3 regions of the Paenibacillus sp. FSL W7-1088 genome follow, and region 3 is predicted to be linked to each of the others. Evidence: a T-box and tRNA genes for the amino acid it is inferred to sense, from the RefSeq annotation. Region 3 holds a T-box; the other regions hold tRNA genes.
What was found. The T-box of region 3 lies ahead of MKY42_RS17185 (alanine--tRNA ligase). A T-box ahead of a tRNA ligase gene usually reads a tRNA of that ligase, here a tRNA-Ala.
Positions count from the first base shown of each region.

Region 1 (7,136 bases), 2.5 Mb from region 3:
CCACGTCCGCTTATAAAGGATGCGCGTGGAGGGACTTGAACCCCCACGTCAAAGACGCTAGATCCTAAGTCTAGTGCGTCTGCCAATTCCGCCACACGCGCATATCATGGTGAGTCATGAAGGGCTCGAACCTTCGACACCCTGATTAAAAGTCAGGTGCTCTACCAACTGAGCTAATGACTCAAACTAAAAATTAAAATGGCTGGGGATATAGGATTTGAACCTATGCATGACGGAGTCAAAGTCCGTTGCCTTACCGCTTGGCTAATCCCCATTAAGTTAAGTGGTGGAGGCTGAGGGGATCGAACCCCCGACCCTCTGCTTGTAAGGCAGATGCTCTCCCAGCTGAGCTAAGCCTCCATCCTATGACCCGTAGGGGATACTCGTACTTCGTTCGAGACTGCGAAGCCATTGCTAACGAAGTTTATCCTCCGACGAACCTTTGGGATTCTCATCCCTTTTTTAAGCTAATAAATATAGCTATGACCCGTAGGGGATTCGAACCCCTGTTACCTCCGTGAAAGGGAGGTGTCTTAACCCCTTGACCAACGGGCCCCATTTCCAAAGCTCTCAACCGGGATCGAACCGGTGACCTCATCCTTACCATGGATGCACTCTACCTACTGAGCTATGAGAGCAAATGGCTCCCCGAACAGGGCTCGAACCTGTGACAACTCGATTAACAGTCGAGTGCTCTACCAACTGAGCTATCAGGGAATAATATGCATTTGCAGGGCAAATGCAATTCATCATACAACGCTAACATGCAGAGCCTGTTTTCTATGTAAGATGAAAGAGTTCGCTTGGCGGCGTCCTACTCTCCCAGGACCCTGCGGTCCAAGTACCATCGGCGCTAGAGGGCTTAACGGTCGTGTTCGGGATGGGTACGTGTGGAACCCCTCCGCCATCGCCACCAAACGCATAGCTTAGCTTACATCTCAGAGTTTATTCTCTGAAAACTAGATCCGAAACGAAATTTGCAACTTACAACCTGCATATCTTGGATAAGCCCTCGACCGATTAGTACTGGTCAGCTCCATGCATTGCTGCACTTCCACCCCCAGCCTATCTACCTCGTCGTCTTCAAGGGGTCTTACATACTGGGAAATCTCATCTTGAGGGGGGCTTCACGCTTAGATGCTTTCAGCGCTTATCCCTTCCGTACATAGCTACCCAGCGGTGCTCCTGGCGGAACAACTGGTACACCAGCGGTACGTCCATCCCGGTCCTCTCGTACTAAGGACAGCTCCTCTCAAATTTCCTACGCCCACGACAGATAGGGACCGAACTGTCTCACGACGTTCTGAACCCAGCTCGCGTACCGCTTTAATGGGCGAACAGCCCAACCCTTGGGACCTACTTCAGCCCCAGGATGCGATGAGCCGACATCGAGGTGCCAAACCTCCCCGTCGATGTGGACTCTTGGGGGAGATAAGCCTGTTATCCCCAGGGTAGCTTTTATCCGTTGAGCGATGGCCCTTCCATGCGGTACCACCGGATCACTAAGCCCGACTTTCGTCCCTGCTCGACTTGTAGGTCTCGCAGTCAAGCTCCCTTATGCCTTTGCACTCTTCGAATGATTTCCAACCATTCTGAGGGAACCTTTGGGCGCCTCCGTTACTCTTTAGGAGGCGACCGCCCCAGTCAAACTGCCCACCTGACACTGTCCCCGCACCGGATTACGGTACCAGGTTAGAACCTAGATACGATCAGGGTGGTATCCCAACGGTGCCTCCACGCAAGCTGGCGCTCACGCTTCAAAGGCTCCCACCTATCCTGTACAGATCGTACCCAAATTCAATATCAAGCTGCAGTAAAGCTCCATGGGGTCTTTCCGTCTTGTCGCGGGTAACCTGCATCTTCACAGGTATTAAAATTTCACCGGATCTCTCGTTGAGACAGCGCCCAAGTCGTTACGCCATTCGTGCGGGTCAGAATTTACCTGACAAGGAATTTCGCTACCTTAGGACCGTTATAGTTACGGCCGCCGTTTACTGGGGCTTCGGTTCACAGCTTCGGATTGCTCCTAACCGCTCCCCTTAACCTTCCAGCACCGGGCAGGCGTCAGCCCGTATACTTCGCCTTACGGCTTCGCACAGACCTGTGTTTTTGCTAAACAGTCGCTTGGGCCTTTTCACTGCGGCCCCCTCGTGCTATTCACACTACCGGGGCACCCCTTCTCCCGAAGTTACGGGGTCATTTTGCCGAGTTCCTTAACGAGAGTTCTTCCGCGCGCCTTAGAATTCTCTTCTCGCCTACCTGTGTCGGTTTGCGGTACGGGCACCATCACCTGGCTAGAGGCTTTTCTTGGCAGTGTGAGATCATGACCTTCGCTACTATAATTTTCGCTCCCCATCACAGTCCAGCCTTACGATGTGCGGATTTGCCTACACATCAGCCTCACTGCTTAGACGGACATCCATCAGTCCGCGTCACTACCCTGCTGCGTCCCCCCATTGCTCATAACGGCTTACGGTGGTACAGGAATTTCGACCTGTTGTCCTTCGACTACGCCTTTCGGCCTCGCCTTAGGTCCCGACTTACCCTGAGCGGACGAGCCTTCCTCAGGAACCCTTAGGCTTTCGGCGGATCAGATTCTCACTGATCTTTTCGTTACTCATACCGGCATTCTCACTTGTATAATGTCCAGCGCTCCTTACGGTACACCTTCAACCCTTATACAACGCTCCCCTACCCCTGATGCAAGCATCAAGCCATAGCTTCGGTGGTGTGTTTAGCCCCGTTACATTTTCGGCGCAGAGTCACTCGACCAGTGAGCTATTACGCACTCTTTCAATGGTGGCTGCTTCTAAGCCAACATCCTGGTTGTCTGTGCAACTCCACATCCTTTCCCACTTAACACACACTTGGGGACCTTAGCTGATGGTCTGGGCTGTTTCCCTTTTGACAATGGATCTTAGCACTCACTGTCTGACTCCCGGAAGTAAGTCTATGGCATTCGGAGTTTGACTGAGCTTGGTAACCCTTGCGGGCCCCGCACCCAATCAGTGCTCTACCTCCACGACTCTGTTTTCCGAGGCTAGCCCTAAAGCTATTTCGGGGAGAACCAGCTATCTCCGAGTTCGATTGGAATTTCTCCGCTACCCCCACCTCATCCCCGCACTTTTCAACGTGCGTGGGTTCGGGCCTCCAGTGCGTGTTACCGCACCTTCACCCTGGACAGGGGTAGATCACCCGGTTTCGGGTCTACGTCCACGTACTACATCGCCCTATTCAGACTCGCTTTCGCTGCGGCTCCGGCTCTTCACCTTAACCTTGCACGGGAACGTAACTCGCCGGTTCATTCTACAAAAGGCACGCCATCACCCCTAAAACGGGCTCTGACTTTTTGTAAGCACACGGTTTCAGGTTCTATTTCACTCCCCTTCCGGGGTGCTTTTCACCTTTCCCTCACGGTACTGCTTCACTATCGGTCGCTAGGAAGTATTTAGCCTTGGCAGATGGTCCTGCCGGATTCATACGGGGTTTCACGTGCCCCGCACTACTCGGGATACATCTCGGAGAGAGCAGACTTTCAACTACAGGGCTTTTACCTTCTTTGGCGGGCCTTTCCAGACCTCTTCGTTTAACCGGCTCCTTTGTAACTCCATGTGAGATGTCCCACAACCCCAAAGAGCAAGCTCTCTGGTTTGGGCTTCTCCGCGTTCGCTCGCCGCTACTGACGGAATCACTATTGTTTTCTCTTCCTCAGGGTACTTAGATGTTTCAGTTCCCCTGGTATGCCTCTACATAACCTATGTATTCAGTTATGAGTAACTGGAAATTACCCCAGCTGGGTTTCCCCATTCGGACACCCCCGGATCAAAGCTTGCTTACAGCTCCCCGAGGCAGTTTCGTTGTTCGCCACGTCCTTCATCGGCTCCTAGCGCCTAGGCATCCTCCGTGTGCTCTTAGTAGCTTAACCATAATTGCTCCGGTTTCGACTGCTCGCTTCCCTTGTTTTGCTTACGCAAAGCCAAAAGTCACTCCCATTCGATACCATCGCAATGCAGTTTTCACTATTTATTGAAACTTGTTTTAACACAAGTTCAGCTTAAAAAGGAATGTTCTAAATCGCAAAATTTCGTTTCGATATCTAGTTTTCAAAGAACAAGCTTGTAAAATCTTGTTGGTGGAGCCAAGCGGGATCGAACCGCTGACCTCCTGCTTGCAAGGCAGGCGCTCTCCCAGCTGAGCTATGGCCCCATATTAGATTTTTAAGGTATACATGGTGGGCCCTGGTGGACTCGAACCACCGGCCTCACCCTTATCAGAGGTGCGCTCTAACCAACTGAGCTAAGGGCCCACATTATATATCATATTGAAACCCGTAATGGGTTTACGCTTGGCGGCGTTCTACTCTCCCAGGACCCTGCGGTCCAAGTACCATCGACGCTGAAGGGCTTAACGGTCGTGTTCGGGATGGGAACGTGTGGAACCCCTTCGCTATCGCCACCAAACGTTTGAGAGTTTAAGCTCTCAAAACTGAGCAACGAGTGAGTAACTAGCCGACCTGGCTAGATTTTGTATTTGAATGTTTCCGTTACAGGAAACGATTCTCCATAGAAAGGAGGTGATCCAGCCGCACCTTCCGATACGGCTACCTTGTTACGACTTCACCCCAATCATCTATCCCACCTTCGGCGGCTGGCTCCTTGCGGTTACCCCACCGACTTCGGGTGTTATAAACTCTCGTGGTGTGACGGGCGGTGTGTACAAGACCCGGGAACGTATTCACCGCGGCATGCTGATCCGCGATTACTAGCAATTCCGACTTCATGCAGGCGAGTTGCAGCCTGCAATCCGAACTGAGACCGGCTTTTTAGGATTCGTTCCACCTCGCGGCTTCACAGCCCGTTGTACCGGCCATTGTAGTACGTGTGTAGCCCAGGTCATAAGGGGCATGATGATTTGACGTCATCCCCACCTTCCTCCGGTTTGTCACCGGCAGTCACCTTAGAGTGCCCACCCGAAGTGCTGGCAACTAAGATCAAGGGTTGCGCTCGTTGCGGGACTTAACCCAACATCTCACGACACGAGCTGACGACAACCATGCACCACCTGTCTCCTCTGTCCCGAAGGAAAGGTACATCTCTGTACCGGTCAGAGGGATGTCAAGACCTGGTAAGGTTCTTCGCGTTGCTTCGAATTAAACCACATACTCCACTGCTTGTGCGGGTCCCCGTCAATTCCTTTGAGTTTCAGTCTTGCGACCGTACTCCCCAGGCGGAGTGCTTAATGTGTTAACTTCGGCACCAAGGGTATCGAAACCCCTAACACCTAGCACTCATCGTTTACGGCGTGGACTACCAGGGTATCTAATCCTGTTTGCTCCCCACGCTTTCGCGCCTCAGCGTCAGTTACAGCCCAGAGAGTCGCCTTCGCCACTGGTGTTCCTCCACATATCTACGCATTTCACCGCTACACGTGGAATTCCACTCTCCTCTTCTGCACTCAAGTCACCCAGTTTCCAGTGCGATCCGGGGTTGAGCCCCGGGATTAAACACCAGACTTAAATGACCGCCTGCGCGCGCTTTACGCCCAATAATTCCGGACAACGCTTGCCCCCTACGTATTACCGCGGCTGCTGGCACGTAGTTAGCCGGGGCTTTCTTCTCAGGTACCGTCACCTTGAGAGCAGTTACTCTCCCAAGCGTTCTTCCCTGGCAACAGAGCTTTACGATCCGAAAACCTTCATCACTCACGCGGCATTGCTCCGTCAGGCTTTCGCCCATTGCGGAAGATTCCCTACTGCTGCCTCCCGTAGGAGTCTGGGCCGTGTCTCAGTCCCAGTGTGGCCGATCACCCTCTCAGGTCGGCTACGCATCGTCGCCTTGGTGAGCCGTTACCCCACCAACTAGCTAATGCGCCGCAGGCCCATCCCCAAGTGACAGATTGCTCCGTCTTTCCAGTTTCCTTCAGGAGAAGAAAACAACTATTCGGTATTAGCTACCGTTTCCGGTAGTTGTCCCAAGCTTGAGGGCAGGTTGCCTACGTGTTACTCACCCGTCCGCCGCTAACCATCAGAGAAGCAAGCTTCTCATCAAGTCCGCTCGACTTGCATGTATTAGGCATGCCGCCAGCGTTCGTCCTGAGCCAGGATCAAACTCTCCAATAAAGTATTGAAAAGAGCGATAAGCTCATTTTGAAACTGACGAGATTAAAAATCTCATTGTTACTTCGAAATCATACAGCCCGAAGGCTTGTACCGATTTCTCAGCGTCGATCTTGCAAGCAAGATCATTACTCACTCGTTGTTCAGTTTTCAAAGATCAAACATTCAATTTGTCTCGATTTTCCTCGTCACCGTATTTTCAGCGGCGACTTTTATAATATATCATGTTTAAGTTTACTTTGCAAGCACTTTTTTCGATTTATTTTCAATCGCTTTATTCCAGCGCTTGTTACGGTTAACTTTTCCTTAAAAAAGGAACGAAAATTAATTTATCATATTGAACAAAAAAGGTCAACCCTTTTTCGACAAATTGCTTCATATCCCTTTTCAAAGCCGCCTATTCTACCTATTCCTGATTCATGGTGTCTGAGGTACAGCGCTTACGGGCCGCACCTCTTATATGGTGAACTTCAGTATTGAACTTTAGTATCCCGCTAACCAAAACATTATGGCTTGGATTTTTTTAATTTACCGCCTCTAGCATATTTGGATAGCTCTTTGGGTGGCGCAAAGCGTGCATACATACGGAACACAGTCTTGTAGCGACTCGCAATGGCGTATTTAATTTCTTGATCGAGACGGTTGTCACTTAAGTCGAACAACATTTCATCGAGCTCTTTGCGCAATACATAATCCAATTCCTTGCATTCCTTCTCGTTAAACAGCATACCCAGCATTAGAGTTCTCCTTTTTCTGCATATGGATAATGGCGTGTCCCAGTGTGTGTCATATTCGTGCCCTTTTAATTCAGGCTATATATCGGACAGCGCCGGTTTTAGTAGCAAACCCAGGATCATCTTTGTTTGTCCTTTTGTGCTTGCTACTGAAACCCGTTTTATTGTTATGGTCAACTTTCTGAAAATTTATGAATGTCATCCCATACAAATTTATCCACGAACGAGGCTGTAGGTAAGTGTACTTTCGATAATCGCAGCAACAAAAAGCAAAATAACAATCCAGA
Region 1 is NZ_CP150216.1:6,338,431-6,345,566, forward strand. It holds tRNA gene MKY42_RS28645 (tRNA-Gly) at 1-10, opposite strand, end outside; tRNA gene MKY42_RS28650 (tRNA-Leu) at 21-101, opposite strand; tRNA gene MKY42_RS28655 (tRNA-Lys) at 108-183, opposite strand; tRNA gene MKY42_RS28660 (tRNA-Gln) at 200-274, opposite strand; tRNA gene MKY42_RS28665 (tRNA-Val) at 285-360, opposite strand; tRNA gene MKY42_RS28670 (tRNA-Glu) at 484-555, opposite strand; tRNA gene MKY42_RS28675 (tRNA-Thr) at 566-638, opposite strand; tRNA gene MKY42_RS28680 (tRNA-Asn) at 642-717, opposite strand; rRNA gene rrf (5S ribosomal RNA) at 802-918, opposite strand; rRNA gene MKY42_RS28690 (23S ribosomal RNA) at 1,001-3,925, opposite strand; tRNA gene MKY42_RS28695 (tRNA-Ala) at 4,131-4,206, opposite strand; tRNA gene MKY42_RS28700 (tRNA-Ile) at 4,230-4,306, opposite strand; rRNA gene rrf (5S ribosomal RNA) at 4,344-4,460, opposite strand; rRNA gene MKY42_RS28710 (16S ribosomal RNA) at 4,567-6,118, opposite strand; gene MKY42_RS28715 (hypothetical protein) at 6,622-6,852, opposite strand; gene MKY42_RS28720 (stage II sporulation protein M) at 7,063-7,136, opposite strand, start outside.
Region 1: it encodes a tRNA-Ala, which carries the amino acid that the T-box ahead of MKY42_RS17185 (alanine--tRNA ligase) is inferred to sense. The anticodon was not compared.

Region 2 (7,136 bases), 3.6 Mb from region 3:
CGACATCGAGGTGCCAAACCTCCCCGTCGATGTGGACTCTTGGGGGAGATAAGCCTGTTATCCCCAGGGTAGCTTTTATCCGTTGAGCGATGGCCCTTCCATGCGGTACCACCGGATCACTAAGCCCGACTTTCGTCCCTGCTCGACTTGTAGGTCTCGCAGTCAAGCTCCCTTATGCCTTTGCACTCTTCGAATGATTTCCAACCATTCTGAGGGAACCTTTGGGCGCCTCCGTTACTCTTTAGGAGGCGACCGCCCCAGTCAAACTGCCCACCTGACACTGTCCCCGCACCGGATTACGGTACCAGGTTAGAACCTAGATACGATCAGGGTGGTATCCCAACGGTGCCTCCACGCAAGCTGGCGCTCACGCTTCAAAGGCTCCCACCTATCCTGTACAGATCGTACCCAAATTCAATATCAAGCTGCAGTAAAGCTCCATGGGGTCTTTCCGTCTTGTCGCGGGTAACCTGCATCTTCACAGGTATTAAAATTTCACCGGATCTCTCGTTGAGACAGCGCCCAAGTCGTTACGCCATTCGTGCGGGTCAGAATTTACCTGACAAGGAATTTCGCTACCTTAGGACCGTTATAGTTACGGCCGCCGTTTACTGGGGCTTCGGTTCACAGCTTCGGATTGCTCCTAACCGCTCCCCTTAACCTTCCAGCACCGGGCAGGCGTCAGCCCGTATACTTCGCCTTACGGCTTCGCACAGACCTGTGTTTTTGCTAAACAGTCGCTTGGGCCTTTTCACTGCGGCCCCCTCGTGCTATTCACACTACCGGGGCACCCCTTCTCCCGAAGTTACGGGGTCATTTTGCCGAGTTCCTTAACGAGAGTTCTTCCGCGCGCCTTAGAATTCTCTTCTCGCCTACCTGTGTCGGTTTGCGGTACGGGCACCATCACCTGGCTAGAGGCTTTTCTTGGCAGTGTGAGATCATGACCTTCGCTACTATAATTTTCGCTCCCCATCACAGTCCAGCCTTAACGATGTGCGGATTTGCCTACACATCAGCCTCACTGCTTAGACGGACATCCATCAGTCCGCGTCACTACCCTGCTGCGTCCCCCCATTGCTCATAACGGCTTACGGTGGTACAGGAATTTCGACCTGTTGTCCTTCGACTACGCCTTTCGGCCTCGCCTTAGGTCCCGACTTACCCTGAGCGGACGAGCCTTCCTCAGGAACCCTTAGGCTTTCGGCGGATCAGATTCTCACTGATCTTTTCGTTACTCATACCGGCATTCTCACTTGTATAATGTCCAGCGCTCCTTACGGTACACCTTCAACCCTTATACAACGCTCCCCTACCCCTGATGCAAGCATCAAGCCATAGCTTCGGTGGTGTGTTTAGCCCCGTTACATTTTCGGCGCAGAGTCACTCGACCAGTGAGCTATTACGCACTCTTTCAATGGTGGCTGCTTCTAAGCCAACATCCTGGTTGTCTGTGCAACTCCACATCCTTTCCCACTTAACACACACTTGGGGACCTTAGCTGATGGTCTGGGCTGTTTCCCTTTTGACAATGGATCTTAGCACTCACTGTCTGACTCCCGGAAGTAAGTCTATGGCATTCGGAGTTTGACTGAGCTTGGTAACCCTTGCGGGCCCCGCACCCAATCAGTGCTCTACCTCCACGACTCTGTTTTCCGAGGCTAGCCCTAAAGCTATTTCGGGGAGAACCAGCTATCTCCGAGTTCGATTGGAATTTCTCCGCTACCCCCACCTCATCCCCGCACTTTTCAACGTGCGTGGGTTCGGGCCTCCAGTGCGTGTTACCGCACCTTCACCCTGGACAGGGGTAGATCACCCGGTTTCGGGTCTACGTCCACGTACTACATCGCCCTATTCAGACTCGCTTTCGCTGCGGCTCCGGCTCTTCACCTTAACCTTGCACGGGAACGTAACTCGCCGGTTCATTCTACAAAAGGCACGCCATCACCCCTAAAACGGGCTCTGACTTTTTGTAAGCACACGGTTTCAGGTTCTATTTCACTCCCCTTCCGGGGTGCTTTTCACCTTTCCCTCACGGTACTGCTTCACTATCGGTCGCTAGGAAGTATTTAGCCTTGGCAGATGGTCCTGCCGGATTCATACGGGGTTTCACGTGCCCCGCACTACTCGGGATACATCTCGGAGAGAGCCAACTTTCAACTACAGGGCTTTTACCTTCTTTGGCGGGCCTTTCCAGACCTCTTCGTTTAACCGGCTCCTTTGTAACTCCATGTGAGATGTCCCACAACCCCAGAGAGCAAGCTCTCTGGTTTGGGCTTCTCCGCGTTCGCTCGCCGCTACTGACGGAATCACTATTGTTTTCTCTTCCTCAGGGTACTTAGATGTTTCAGTTCCCCTGGTATGCCTCTACATAACCTATGTATTCAGTTATGAGTAACTGGAAATTACCCCAGCTGGGTTTCCCCATTCGGACACCCCCGGATCAAAGCTTGCTTACAGCTCCCCGAGGCAGTTTCGTTGTTCGCCACGTCCTTCATCGGCTCCTAGCGCCTAGGCATCCTCCGTGTGCTCTTAGTAGCTTAACCATTCCGCTCGTGTTCGAGCTGTCGCTCCGCTTGTTTTGGACTACGTCCAAAGCCAAAAGTCGCTCCATTTCGATCACTCGCTCATGCAATCTACCGTTTTTATTGAAACTTGTTTTAACACAAGTTCAGCTTAAAAAGGAATGTTCTAAATCGCAAAATTTCGTTTCGATATCTAGTTTTCAAAGAACAAGCTTGTAAAATCTTGTTGGTGGAGCCAAGCGGGATCGAACCGCTGACCTCCTGCTTGCAAGGCAGGCGCTCTCCCAGCTGAGCTATGGCCCCATATTAGATTTTAAGGTATACATGGTGGGCCCTGGTGGACTCGAACCACCGGCCTCACCCTTATCAGAGGTGCGCTCTAACCAACTGAGCTAAGGGCCCACATTATATATCATATTGAAACCCGTAATGGGTTTACGCTTGGCGGCGTTCTACTCTCCCAGGACCCTGCGGTCCAAGTACCATTGACGCTGAAGGGCTTAACGGTCGTGTTCGGGATGGGAACGTGTGGAACCCCTTCGCTATCGCCACCAAACGTTTGAGAGTTTGAGCTCTCAAAACTGAGCAACGAGTGAGTAATTTTTGCAGCTAAGCTGCGTATTTGAATGTTTCCGTTACAGGAAACGATTCTCCATAGAAAGGAGGTGATCCAGCCGCACCTTCCGATACGGCTACCTTGTTACGACTTCACCCCAATCATCTATCCCACCTTCGGCGGCTGGCTCCTTGCGGTTACCCCACCGACTTCGGGTGTTATAAACTCTCGTGGTGTGACGGGCGGTGTGTACAAGACCCGGGAACGTATTCACCGCGGCATGCTGATCCGCGATTACTAGCAATTCCGACTTCATGCAGGCGAGTTGCAGCCTGCAATCCGAACTGAGACCGGCTTTTTAGGATTCGTTCCACCTCGCGGCTTCACAGCCCGTTGTACCGGCCATTGTAGTACGTGTGTAGCCCAGGTCATAAGGGGCATGATGATTTGACGTCATCCCCACCTTCCTCCGGTTTGTCACCGGCAGTCACCTTAGAGTGCCCACCCGAAGTGCTGGCAACTAAGATCAAGGGTTGCGCTCGTTGCGGGACTTAACCCAACATCTCACGACACGAGCTGACGACAACCATGCACCACCTGTCTCCTCTGTCCCGAAGGAAAGGTACATCTCTGTACCGGTCAGAGGGATGTCAAGACCTGGTAAGGTTCTTCGCGTTGCTTCGAATTAAACCACATACTCCACTGCTTGTGCGGGTCCCCGTCAATTCCTTTGAGTTTCAGTCTTGCGACCGTACTCCCCAGGCGGAGTGCTTAATGTGTTAACTTCGGCACCAAGGGTATCGAAACCCCTAACACCTAGCACTCATCGTTTACGGCGTGGACTACCAGGGTATCTAATCCTGTTTGCTCCCCACGCTTTCGCGCCTCAGCGTCAGTTACAGCCCAGAGAGTCGCCTTCGCCACTGGTGTTCCTCCACATATCTACGCATTTCACCGCTACACGTGGAATTCCACTCTCCTCTTCTGCACTCAAGTCACCCAGTTTCCAGTGCGATCCGGGGTTGAGCCCCGGGATTAAACACCAGACTTAAATGACCGCCTGCGCGCGCTTTACGCCCAATAATTCCGGACAACGCTTGCCCCCTACGTATTACCGCGGCTGCTGGCACGTAGTTAGCCGGGGCTTTCTTCTCAGGTACCGTCACCTTGAGAGCAGTTACTCTCCCAAGCGTTCTTCCCTGGCAACAGAGCTTTACGATCCGAAAACCTTCATCACTCACGCGGCATTGCTCCGTCAGGCTTTCGCCCATTGCGGAAGATTCCCTACTGCTGCCTCCCGTAGGAGTCTGGGCCGTGTCTCAGTCCCAGTGTGGCCGATCACCCTCTCAGGTCGGCTACGCATCGTCGCCTTGGTGAGCCGTTACCCCACCAACTAGCTAATGCGCCGCAGGCCCATCCCCAAGTGACAGATTGCTCCGTCTTTCCAGTTTCCTTCAGGAGAAGAAAACAACTATTCGGTATTAGCTACCGTTTCCGGTAGTTGTCCCAAGCTTGAGGGCAGGTTGCCTACGTGTTACTCACCCGTCCGCCGCTAACTATCTGAGAAGCAAGCTTCTCATCAAGTCCGCTCGACTTGCATGTATTAGGCATGCCGCCAGCGTTCGTCCTGAGCCAGGATCAAACTCTCCAATAAAGTATTGAAAAGAGCGATAAGCTCATTTTGAAACTGACGAGATTAAAAATCTCATTGTTGCTTCGAAATCATACCGTCCGAAGACGTGTACCGATTTCTCAGCGTTGATCTTGCAAGCAAGATCGTTACTCACTCGTTGTTCAGTTTTCAAAGATCAAACTCAATAATTTCCTTGCTTTTTCATCACCATTTTCTCTCAGCGGCGACTTTTATAATATACCATACTTCGTTTGTTTCAGTCAAGCTTTTTTTGAAATTCTTTTTTCGAGTTCTTATCAAACTCAATCATTTCGTCAAAAGCATTTAACCAAGCAAGCAAAGCAACGAGATATAATGTACCATATAAACATCGAAGGAGTCAACTACCCAAACAAAGAAATTTTCAAACCCAATAATAAACCAACACCCGGCAGTCCTAGAATGCTTACAGTACCTATTGTGGCAGGGTTCAGCGGGATGTATGCTCCAGTGATCCAACCAGAATAATTAACAACATATATCCCCACCGCAGCCAGTACCAGATGAATCCCGAATGATGTAAAGAAGGATAGCCCAATCCGTTTTCTAAACAAGATGATTATCAGCCCTAGTAACGACACAACAAGCACACTACCTAATATAAGACTCTTCATACTTAACACCCCCATAATTGAATGTCACACCTCCACCTACATGCTCACTCCCCGATCACTTATAACTGCCTTATTAATCCCTACACGTTTAGCACGCTTCAAATGAATCTGATATTTACGCTCCGCGGCCTCCAGCACATAGATCGCATAATCAATCTCATCCTGCCCCTGCGCCTCTTCAAACTGTCTGACAGCCCGTTCCCACTCTGCCTTGGCTTTCTGTATATCTGAATAAATCTGTTCCTCTTCCATCTCCTTTAGCATTCTTTCACGCTTCTCCACCGATCTTCCTATATTTCGCCATATAAACATAAGCTCGCTCCCTCCTGATCAGCACGACATATTCTCATACATATCAGGGAAAGGACAAACTTAGAACTGAGCTAAACAATTTAATGAATCGTTAATTTAATCTCAACGAAATTCTATGATACAGCAGTAGAAATGAGAGGCTTTACATTTAAGCGAAATTTCAAAGAGTATTAAAACAAAAAAAGAGAGCCCAAAGGGCTCTCTAAGTAATCCAAACTTATCTATTCTTTTCAATTAAGATATCAATCATTATAGGTGCATACTCTTAATAAGAAACACGCACAGCTATCTCATCTCCCTGCGCCCTTCCAGCGCCTTGGAAAGAGTCACTTCATCTGCATACTCCAGGTCGCCCCCAACAGGCAATCCATGGGCAATCCGAGTCACCGAGATCTCAAACGGACGGACCAGACGAGAAATATACATCGCCGTGGCCTCACCTTCGATATTCGGATTTGTAGCCAGAATCAGTTCTTTAACTCGCTCATCGCTTAAACGGGTCAATAGTTCCTTCAGACGGATATCATCCGGACCTATCCCCTCCATAGGAGAGATTGCACCCTGCAGCACATGATAGTATCCGTCAAATTCCTTGGTACGCTCCATAGCCACCAAATCTTTGGAATCCTGAACGACACAGATTACCGAGACATCCCTGGATTTATCCTGACAGATCCGACACGGGTCAGTATCCGTAATATTACAACACACCGAACAGTAATGAAGATTCCGCTTCACACTGACGAGCGCTTTGGCAAAATCAATAACGTCATCTTCCTTCATGTTAAGCACATGAAAAGCTAGTCGCGCCGCAGTCTTGGGGCCAACACCCGGCAAACGGGTGAAAGCATCAATCAGCTTCGCTATCGGTTCGGGATAATACAATCGATTGCGTCTCCTTTGATAGGATCAATTTTAATTAAAATAATCCCGGAATTTTCATACCGCCTGTGAATTTACCCATATCCTGGTTCGCAATTTCATCCGCTTTGGTCATTGCGTCATTGACTGCTGTCATAACCAGATCCTGCAGCATTTCTACATCTTCTGGATCAACCGCTTCTGGCTTGATAGTGATCGCCAGCAATTTCTTATGTCCGTTAACTTCAGCAGTTACAACACCGCCACCAGAAGTACCTTGGACTGTTTTGTCCGCCAGTTCCTCCTGTGCCTTCAGCATTTGCTCCTGCATTTTCTTCACTTGTTTCATCATTTGGTTCATGTTGTTCATGATTATTCATCTCCTTTGGTATAGTTATCGCGCCAGGCGCATGTATATCTATTCTTTGATCACTACAAGGTCCTCACCAAAGAGCTGGATGGCTTCATCAATCCAAGGCTGCTTGTTGCCTGAACCGCCGTCTTCATGCTCAGGTTCAAGCTTAAAGTCCTCCTTTGGCGTTTCAGCAGCTCCTTCCATCGCTCCAGTCCAATCTTTGAGCATCATCGTCACAAGACGC
Region 2 is NZ_CP150216.1:139,074-146,209, reverse strand. It holds rRNA gene MKY42_RS00690 (23S ribosomal RNA) at 1-2,543, opposite strand, end outside; tRNA gene MKY42_RS00685 (tRNA-Ala) at 2,750-2,825, opposite strand; tRNA gene MKY42_RS00680 (tRNA-Ile) at 2,848-2,924, opposite strand; rRNA gene rrf (5S ribosomal RNA) at 2,962-3,078, opposite strand; rRNA gene MKY42_RS00670 (16S ribosomal RNA) at 3,181-4,732, opposite strand; gene MKY42_RS00665 (pro-sigmaK processing inhibitor BofA family protein) at 5,095-5,364, opposite strand; gene MKY42_RS00660 (DUF2508 family protein) at 5,401-5,676, opposite strand; gene recR (recombination mediator RecR) at 5,962-6,561, opposite strand; gene MKY42_RS00650 (YbaB/EbfC family nucleoid-associated protein) at 6,596-6,907, opposite strand; gene dnaX (DNA polymerase III subunit gamma/tau) at 6,956-7,136, opposite strand, start outside.
Region 2: it encodes a tRNA-Ala, which carries the amino acid that the T-box ahead of MKY42_RS17185 (alanine--tRNA ligase) is inferred to sense. The anticodon was not compared.

Region 3 (7,136 bases):
ACAAAGAGCTCGCAAAGTGGGTTCAAGTGACATACCCATTTCTGATATTGCATATTCCACTTTTGGTGGTACCTGATTGTACATTTTTCTTATAATCAAATTATGACTCTCCAACTCCCGCAATGACTGTACTAACATTTTCTGAGAAATTGATGGAATGAGCCTTTTCAATTCACCGGTCCGTTTAGGACCTTTTATTAAGTAATACAGTATAAGAGGTCTCCACTTTCCGCCAATGACATCTAAGGTTATTTCCAGATCACAATAAAAAGTTTTCAATTGAGAAACACCATCCCTTATTTTATTTCCATTATTATAGTATATGTGTTGATTAAATCCACCTCCCTTGCCATATATTCTGTCTGTTTTTATCAATGCTATTACATGGTCTGTTTAAATCAGATAATTTTCAAGACGATTAAACTAACGGGAAATGATTGCTCAAAATGCCTGAGTTGTTTATCCTTATTCAAGATTCAAATGCGAAAAAAAGAGCTGGACGGGTACCTTAACTAGGAATGGATAAATCCAGTTCAGTCAGGGGCTTGCTCCAGCTCTTTTTCTTTGAATACTGTTCTCCGGTACCGCCAACGGAAAGGCCAAGCGATGTCAAACCCTCTTCGAGTGCCGGCTTTATCATTCATCCTGGATTCCCGGCAACTCATAACGTTGTTACAAATGGTAATCCTAAAACATCAGCTATTGTTCCGCGTTTTTATTAATTACTCCTTTAATCCTTCTAACTCCAGCAGCAGAAGATTGTTCTTTTTTAATACTGAACTTTCCTAAGTTTGTTGTATCTTCTACATGAGGTCCTCCACATACTTCTCGACTCCAAACTTTCCCTTCGTTATCTTTGATTGTATACACCTTAACGATATCCGGATATTTATCCCAAAAATTCCCTTCAACATTACTTTCTTTCGCTTCAATTTTAGACAGCTCTGAAATATAGGTAACTGCTTTTGATGAAATCGCATCATTCACATACTTTTCCACCTCAGCTATTTGCTCTGGCGTAAGTTTTTCATCATGGTTGAAGTCAAACCGTAATCGTTCTGAAGTAATATTACTTCCTTGTTGATGAACATGATCACCTAAAACTTCCCTTAAACCAGCAAGTAATAAATGAGATACCGTGTGCAGGGCTGTCGTTTCTGTTGAATGTTCAGCGAGTCCACCTTTAAATTTACCCACAGAAGCAGTTCTGCTCTTTTCAGCATGTTTGTTTGCCGCCTCTATATAAGACGCCTTGTCCTCCATCCTATATCCACTTTCAGTTAGAAACTCTTCCGTCAACTCCAAGGGAAACCCATATGTTTCGTAAAAATAAAAGGCATCTGCACCTGTAACTTTACCCTTATTCTTAAGATGTTTTTGTATTTCAAATTCTCCTTGCTGTAAAGTTCTATAGAAAAGATTTTCTTCCTTATTTACTATTTCGATAACTTTCTTTTTATTACCGATCAAATCTTCATAAGCTGTTGCTTCATCGATATAAACTTCAGACAACTCACCCACAAAACTTCCGTGTATACCTATTTTTTTACCTGCACGAATCGCCCTTCTTAATAACCTTCTTGTTATATACCCTGCATCACTATTAGCTGGCTCCGCACCATCATTAATTAGAAAAGTAGCCGCTCTCACATGATCAAGTATGATTCTAAACGACTTTAAATCGTCAGTATATTGTTTACCACTTAACTCCATCAATTTTTTCTTGGGATTAAGGAAGAAAGCCGTATTATAAATATCCTTGTCACCATTAAGGGCTGTTGCAACCCTTTCTAATCCGCCTCCATAATCAATATTGGGATTTTTCATTTTTACAAATCCTGTGTCTTCTTTTTTGTAACACATAAATACGTTGTTCCCAATTTCTAAAAACCTCTCGCTTTCAGAAGCAGGATGATCCAGTGAATCACCGTCTGGCTCAAGATCGTAGAACATTTCACTATCAGGCCCACCGGGTTCACCAACAGGCATATTCAATGGACTTCCGGATCGGCTCCACCAATTTTCTTTTTCATCATATAAGAATATTTTCCCACCTCTAGATACCCCATATTGATACGGATTATCTTCAACGATAGGTTCTATACCTACTGATTTAAATTTTTCTGACCAGATTTGAATGGTTTCCGTATCTTTCTGTATATTCAAATCATCACTTCCTATAAAAACACTGATATATAGTCTGTCAGGATCAATTCCTAATTCTTTAATATGCCAATTCCAAACGGCATCGATTTGCTTTTTCTTATAGTGATCTTCATTTGCTTTAAACTCCCATCGACCTACCATTTCAAAAAATGTCAGATGCGACGTATCTCCTACTTCATCAATATCGCCTGTCCTTAAACACTTCTGAATATTAGCAATGTCATTGCCTATTGGATGCTTTTCCCCCAATAAATATGGAACCATAGGTTGCATTCCACTTCCCGTAAAAAGCGTTGAGGGATCATTTTCTGGTAACAAGCTAGAAGAGGGTACTTGGCTTGCCCCTATTCCTTTCATAAAGTCAATGTATGATTTTCTTAACTCATCTGGTGTCATTTTAACCATGCTCAATGCCTCCATTTTAATTATTATTTATTCTTGGAAAATGTTTTTACATATGTTTAAACGAAAAAGAATAAAACAAAAAAGCCCTAAGCTGACATATTACATGTCAACTTAGGGCGAACGATTATGTCCGTGGTACCACCTAAATTCAGATTTCTCTGCACTCAATCAATACGGGATATCTCCGATATTGTTTCCTGAATAACGGTGGAACTCCGTTGAAGCCTACTGAGATTCCTCTGTTCGGTTCACAGCTCCGAGACTGCTTCACTATTAGTTCAATGAAGATTCGCACCAACCATCTTCTCTCTGTGAAATCCCTAATACTTACTATTTCTCATCATAGCCTTTTCGTTTTAAATTAAACCAAATGCTATCACACTCAACTTACTTCGTCAAATCAATCCCACATTTTTATATGTTATACGTTTGTTTATTCTTCATCTGCATTGGCACTTCTGTTGCTTTGCATCCTTTTGGACAGTGTAGATTAATATATTTGATTTTTATTATGCATCGGGCCCCCCGCGAGTCCGCCACCTTTACGAGGTGGACTGCGGCGGCGAGCTTACGAGCAAGAATCCACCCATAAAATTTGTTCCAAGAATTCCTAAGTTTATGCGTATTCACTCAATGTGTAGATATTCATCTAATCGGCAATCGGTAGAAGTTCTTGTCCTTGGCTTGGGACAAGAACTTCTACCGATAAAATAAAAAGCCGCTAAAATAGCGACTTCAATGGGATCATGTTCTTGTCCCTCGACAGTAATCATCTACGGGGTAATCTTCGGCCCAAATGGCAGCTCCCCTTCAAGAATCTCGGCATGGCCGGATAATGCGGTGCTCGTTAGGCAAATTGAAATAGTCCGTTTTCAGCCTCTTCAATGAGTCTTCCAAGGTCTAGCGGATATCCAAAACTACGCTACTACAACGTGATACTTCAAGTACTGTAAAGTCCATCAATTTATCTGTCGGCTTCACTTGAACCAGTAGTATAAGCAACGTCATACTTAACCCTCGCCTCTACAACTCGAGTGAAATTTTCTCTTCCCCACTGCCTTAACTCTTTCATCGGTTTGAGCAATGTTTCCCCTAATGTTGTTAGAGAATATTCCACACTTGGAGGTACTGTAGGCGTAATGTGTCGTTGGACCAATCCATCACGTTCCAGCTTGCGTACCGTCTGGGTAAGCATTTTTTTAGATATCCCTTCAACTCTCCGTAGCATTTCTCCATATCTGATTTTACCGTTTTCCATGGCATATATAACAAGTGCAGTCCACTTGTTAGAGATAATGTCAAGAACCTTGCTATAGCCGCAATTGGATAACGAAATATCAGATTGTTTAGTTATGGATGAATGTACCAAATAGTTTCCCTCCTAGTGCTCTATGAAATTCCCAGGACACTTTAAAGTGCCTACTTATATCATTTTATTTTTTGTATTACTGTATGTCTATACCAGTACTGAACAGCTTGAGCTAGATCTGCCATAGCAAAGACACCGCTCAAGGGCAAAACCGGGTGTTCCAAGGAGATGTGCTCCCGAAAGGGGTTACCTTGTACTGGATTACTTCGATAGGTAGGTAAATAAACATGACAAATATTATTAAGATGCATCCCAAGCTATATGTATTGGATAACGGTCGAATGAGCATGGATAAAAATTGGATCATCTCCATGCATAATCCAGCAACAATTAATAATCCGAATGCCCAGACACAATTTGTGGAGTTTCCAATTTATACGGTATTGATCGATCATCCTGAGGGGAAAATCTTGTTTGATACAGCCTGCAACCCAAACTCAATGGGCGCTCAAGGGCGCTGGACACAATCGACCCAACTGTCGTCTCCATGGGTGGCAAGCGAGGAATGTTACCTGCATAACCGATTGGAGCAGCTTAAGGTTAGACCCGAAGACATCAAGTATGTTGTTGCCTCCCATTTGCATCTGGACCATGCAGGATGCCTCGAATTGTTCACGAACGCGACCATTATCGTCCATGAGGATGAGTTTAACGGAGCACTGCAGACCTACGCCCGCAATGAAAAAGAAGGAGCCTATGTGTGGGCTGATATTGACGCATGGATCAAAAACCAGCTGCAATGGAAAACGATCAAACCGTGAGAAGACAATTTGGATCTGGTGGATGGTATCAAAATCTTGAATTTCGGAAGCGGTCATACATGGGGAATGTTGGGTCTCCAGATCGACATGCCAGAAACCGGCGGAATCATTCTATCTTCCGATGCCATCTATACTTCGGAAAGTTTTGGTCCTCCTGTCAAGCCGCCTGGGATAATTTATGATTTGATCGGCTATCGAAACACAGTAGAGAAAATTCGTACATTGGCTGCCCGTACGAATTCCCAAGTCTGGTTCGGTCATGATCTGGATCAATTCAGCAGTTTGAGAAAATCTACTGAAGGATTTTATGAATGACTCAACTTTCGCATACGAACGGAAAATCATCCATGCCACCATTAACCGCACGCGGGCTTCACGCAACATCGCTCTTTTTGGGCAGGAGTATCAAGCTACAGCTTCCGAATGCCGTTCATCTTTACAAATCGGTTGTGTTCAAGAACGTTCCTATCGAGTAGATCGAGCCCCTGCTCTATTTAAGAGCAGGATAGCTTTCATTAGAACTACCCTTTGAAGTGATTTAGCAACAATTGTTCAACCTTTTTTAAATATACAGCTATAGTTATCATCATTGGAATATTCACATTTCTCTAACTAACACCAATATTCCTTACCTATGCTAGGACGATTTGCTTTAACTGAATAACTGAACTTCTTAGTTCTTTCTCTTGTTCCAAGTAAGCACATAACGCTTGAATAACCGATCTCTTTGGCTCAGTCTGAGCAATCTCGCTATTCAACAATTGAACAATTTCTTGCAATTCCTTACGGCGTTCTGCCCCACCCTTCCAAGCCTCAATAATAGCAATCACTCTGCCGAGCAACTCTTCGGTAATCCGTTCTTTTTCACCGTTCCAGTCGTTTGAGCCTGAATGAATAAAGGTATCATATGCGCTTTGCCCGAGCAGTCCATTCGAACCTGACTTGGACATGTGGTTGACTAACGCATCCATCTTATCAACGATAAACCAAGCTGTATCCTCAACGGACAATAGATTCTCTTCGGAGATGACGCGCTGCAGATAATCTTTAATAAAAGACCGGTAAATAAAGATCAAATCCCAGAGAAAAGGCTGAATTTTAGGGCCGTAGACTTCTAAAAGCCATGATCTGTGCCACTCCATCATTCGCTCGCGAACGTGATTTCTCAATTTGCGGAATGTTTCGTACTGCGTAATTGGTAGATCAATGAAATCCACCATAATATGACGATATTCCATGAAATACTGAAAACGAAATACAATCTGATCCACTAGTCTCTCCTGAGGGCTCCCCTTTCCGATATCTTTCAAACGTTCAGCCCGATCAAAATAAGCCATTTGGCAATGGTCGAAAACCTCACACAACAAATCCTCTTTAGAAGGAAAATATTTGTAAACGGAGCCCTTTGCTATGGAACAGTCCTGGGCGATTTCCTGAATGGATGTTCCCAGGTAACCTTTTTCGTTAAACATTTTAGAAGCCGAATAAATGATATCTTGCTTCGTTACGCTCATGCTCAAGCATCCCCTCTTGACAACTTTGAACTAATAGTACAAAATTATGAACACCAAGTCAATGAATAAAAGTTCAATTTTATGAACTTACTATTAAGGATGATCAAATTGAAATTGGAGTGTGATTAACATGAAAGAGCATTTATATCAATTTTCTAAAACGGCATTAATCGTAATCGATCTGCAGAAATGGATCGGAAACCAGTACGCCCCTCATTCAGCAGAACAAGTTGTCGAACGTGCCGCTGCCATGGTTCAAACTTTCCGTGAGGTTGGTGCCTTCGTTGGACTCGTACGTGTTTCTTCGAAAGATTTCAAAGATATGCCCCATCCGCTGCTGGATCAAGAACCGCCAGCGATCAATCTGGTACCTGGATGGGATGAAATTGTGCCTGAAATTGGAGTCACTACTAACGACCATCTAATTACTAAGCGTCAGTGGGGTGCATTTTACGGGACGGATCTGGATCAGCAGTTACGCCGGAGAGGCATTACTACGATCATACTCTGCGGAATTGCTTCAGGAATTGGGGTTGATACAACTGCGCGAGAAGCATTTGCTCATGGGTATCAGGTGATTTTTGCAATAGACGCAATGACCGGATTCAGCGAGGCAGAACATGATCACGTAAGAAAAGTCATCTTTCCACGTATTGGCCGATTACGCACTACCGACGAGATTCTCGCTTGTGCAGCGCTTCAATCATAGATCCACATAAAAGAACTTAATAGATGAGAGGTCCGACAACAAGCACGCATCGGGAATGATACCTTGTTAATTTTTACGACACCCTTCTTTCTAAGTTAAAGCAAAGGCACTCATACCTTTGCTTTGCTTATCTAATCTGTTGACACTTAGATCACTACCTAATTTTAGTTGGTCCACTATTCTATGTAATCCATTCTAGAGTCTAATAGTTG
Region 3 is NZ_CP150216.1:3,815,869-3,823,004, forward strand. It holds gene MKY42_RS17175 (helix-turn-helix domain-containing protein) at 1-279, opposite strand, end outside; gene MKY42_RS17180 (hypothetical protein) at 509-640, opposite strand; gene MKY42_RS17185 (alanine--tRNA ligase) at 700-2,571, opposite strand; T-box leader at 2,681-2,924, opposite strand; gene MKY42_RS17190 (helix-turn-helix domain-containing protein) at 3,536-3,940, opposite strand; partial or broken gene MKY42_RS17195 (N-acyl homoserine lactonase family protein) at 4,168-5,016, shown strand; gene MKY42_RS17200 (TetR/AcrR family transcriptional regulator) at 5,334-6,215, opposite strand; gene MKY42_RS17205 (isochorismatase family protein) at 6,346-6,924, shown strand.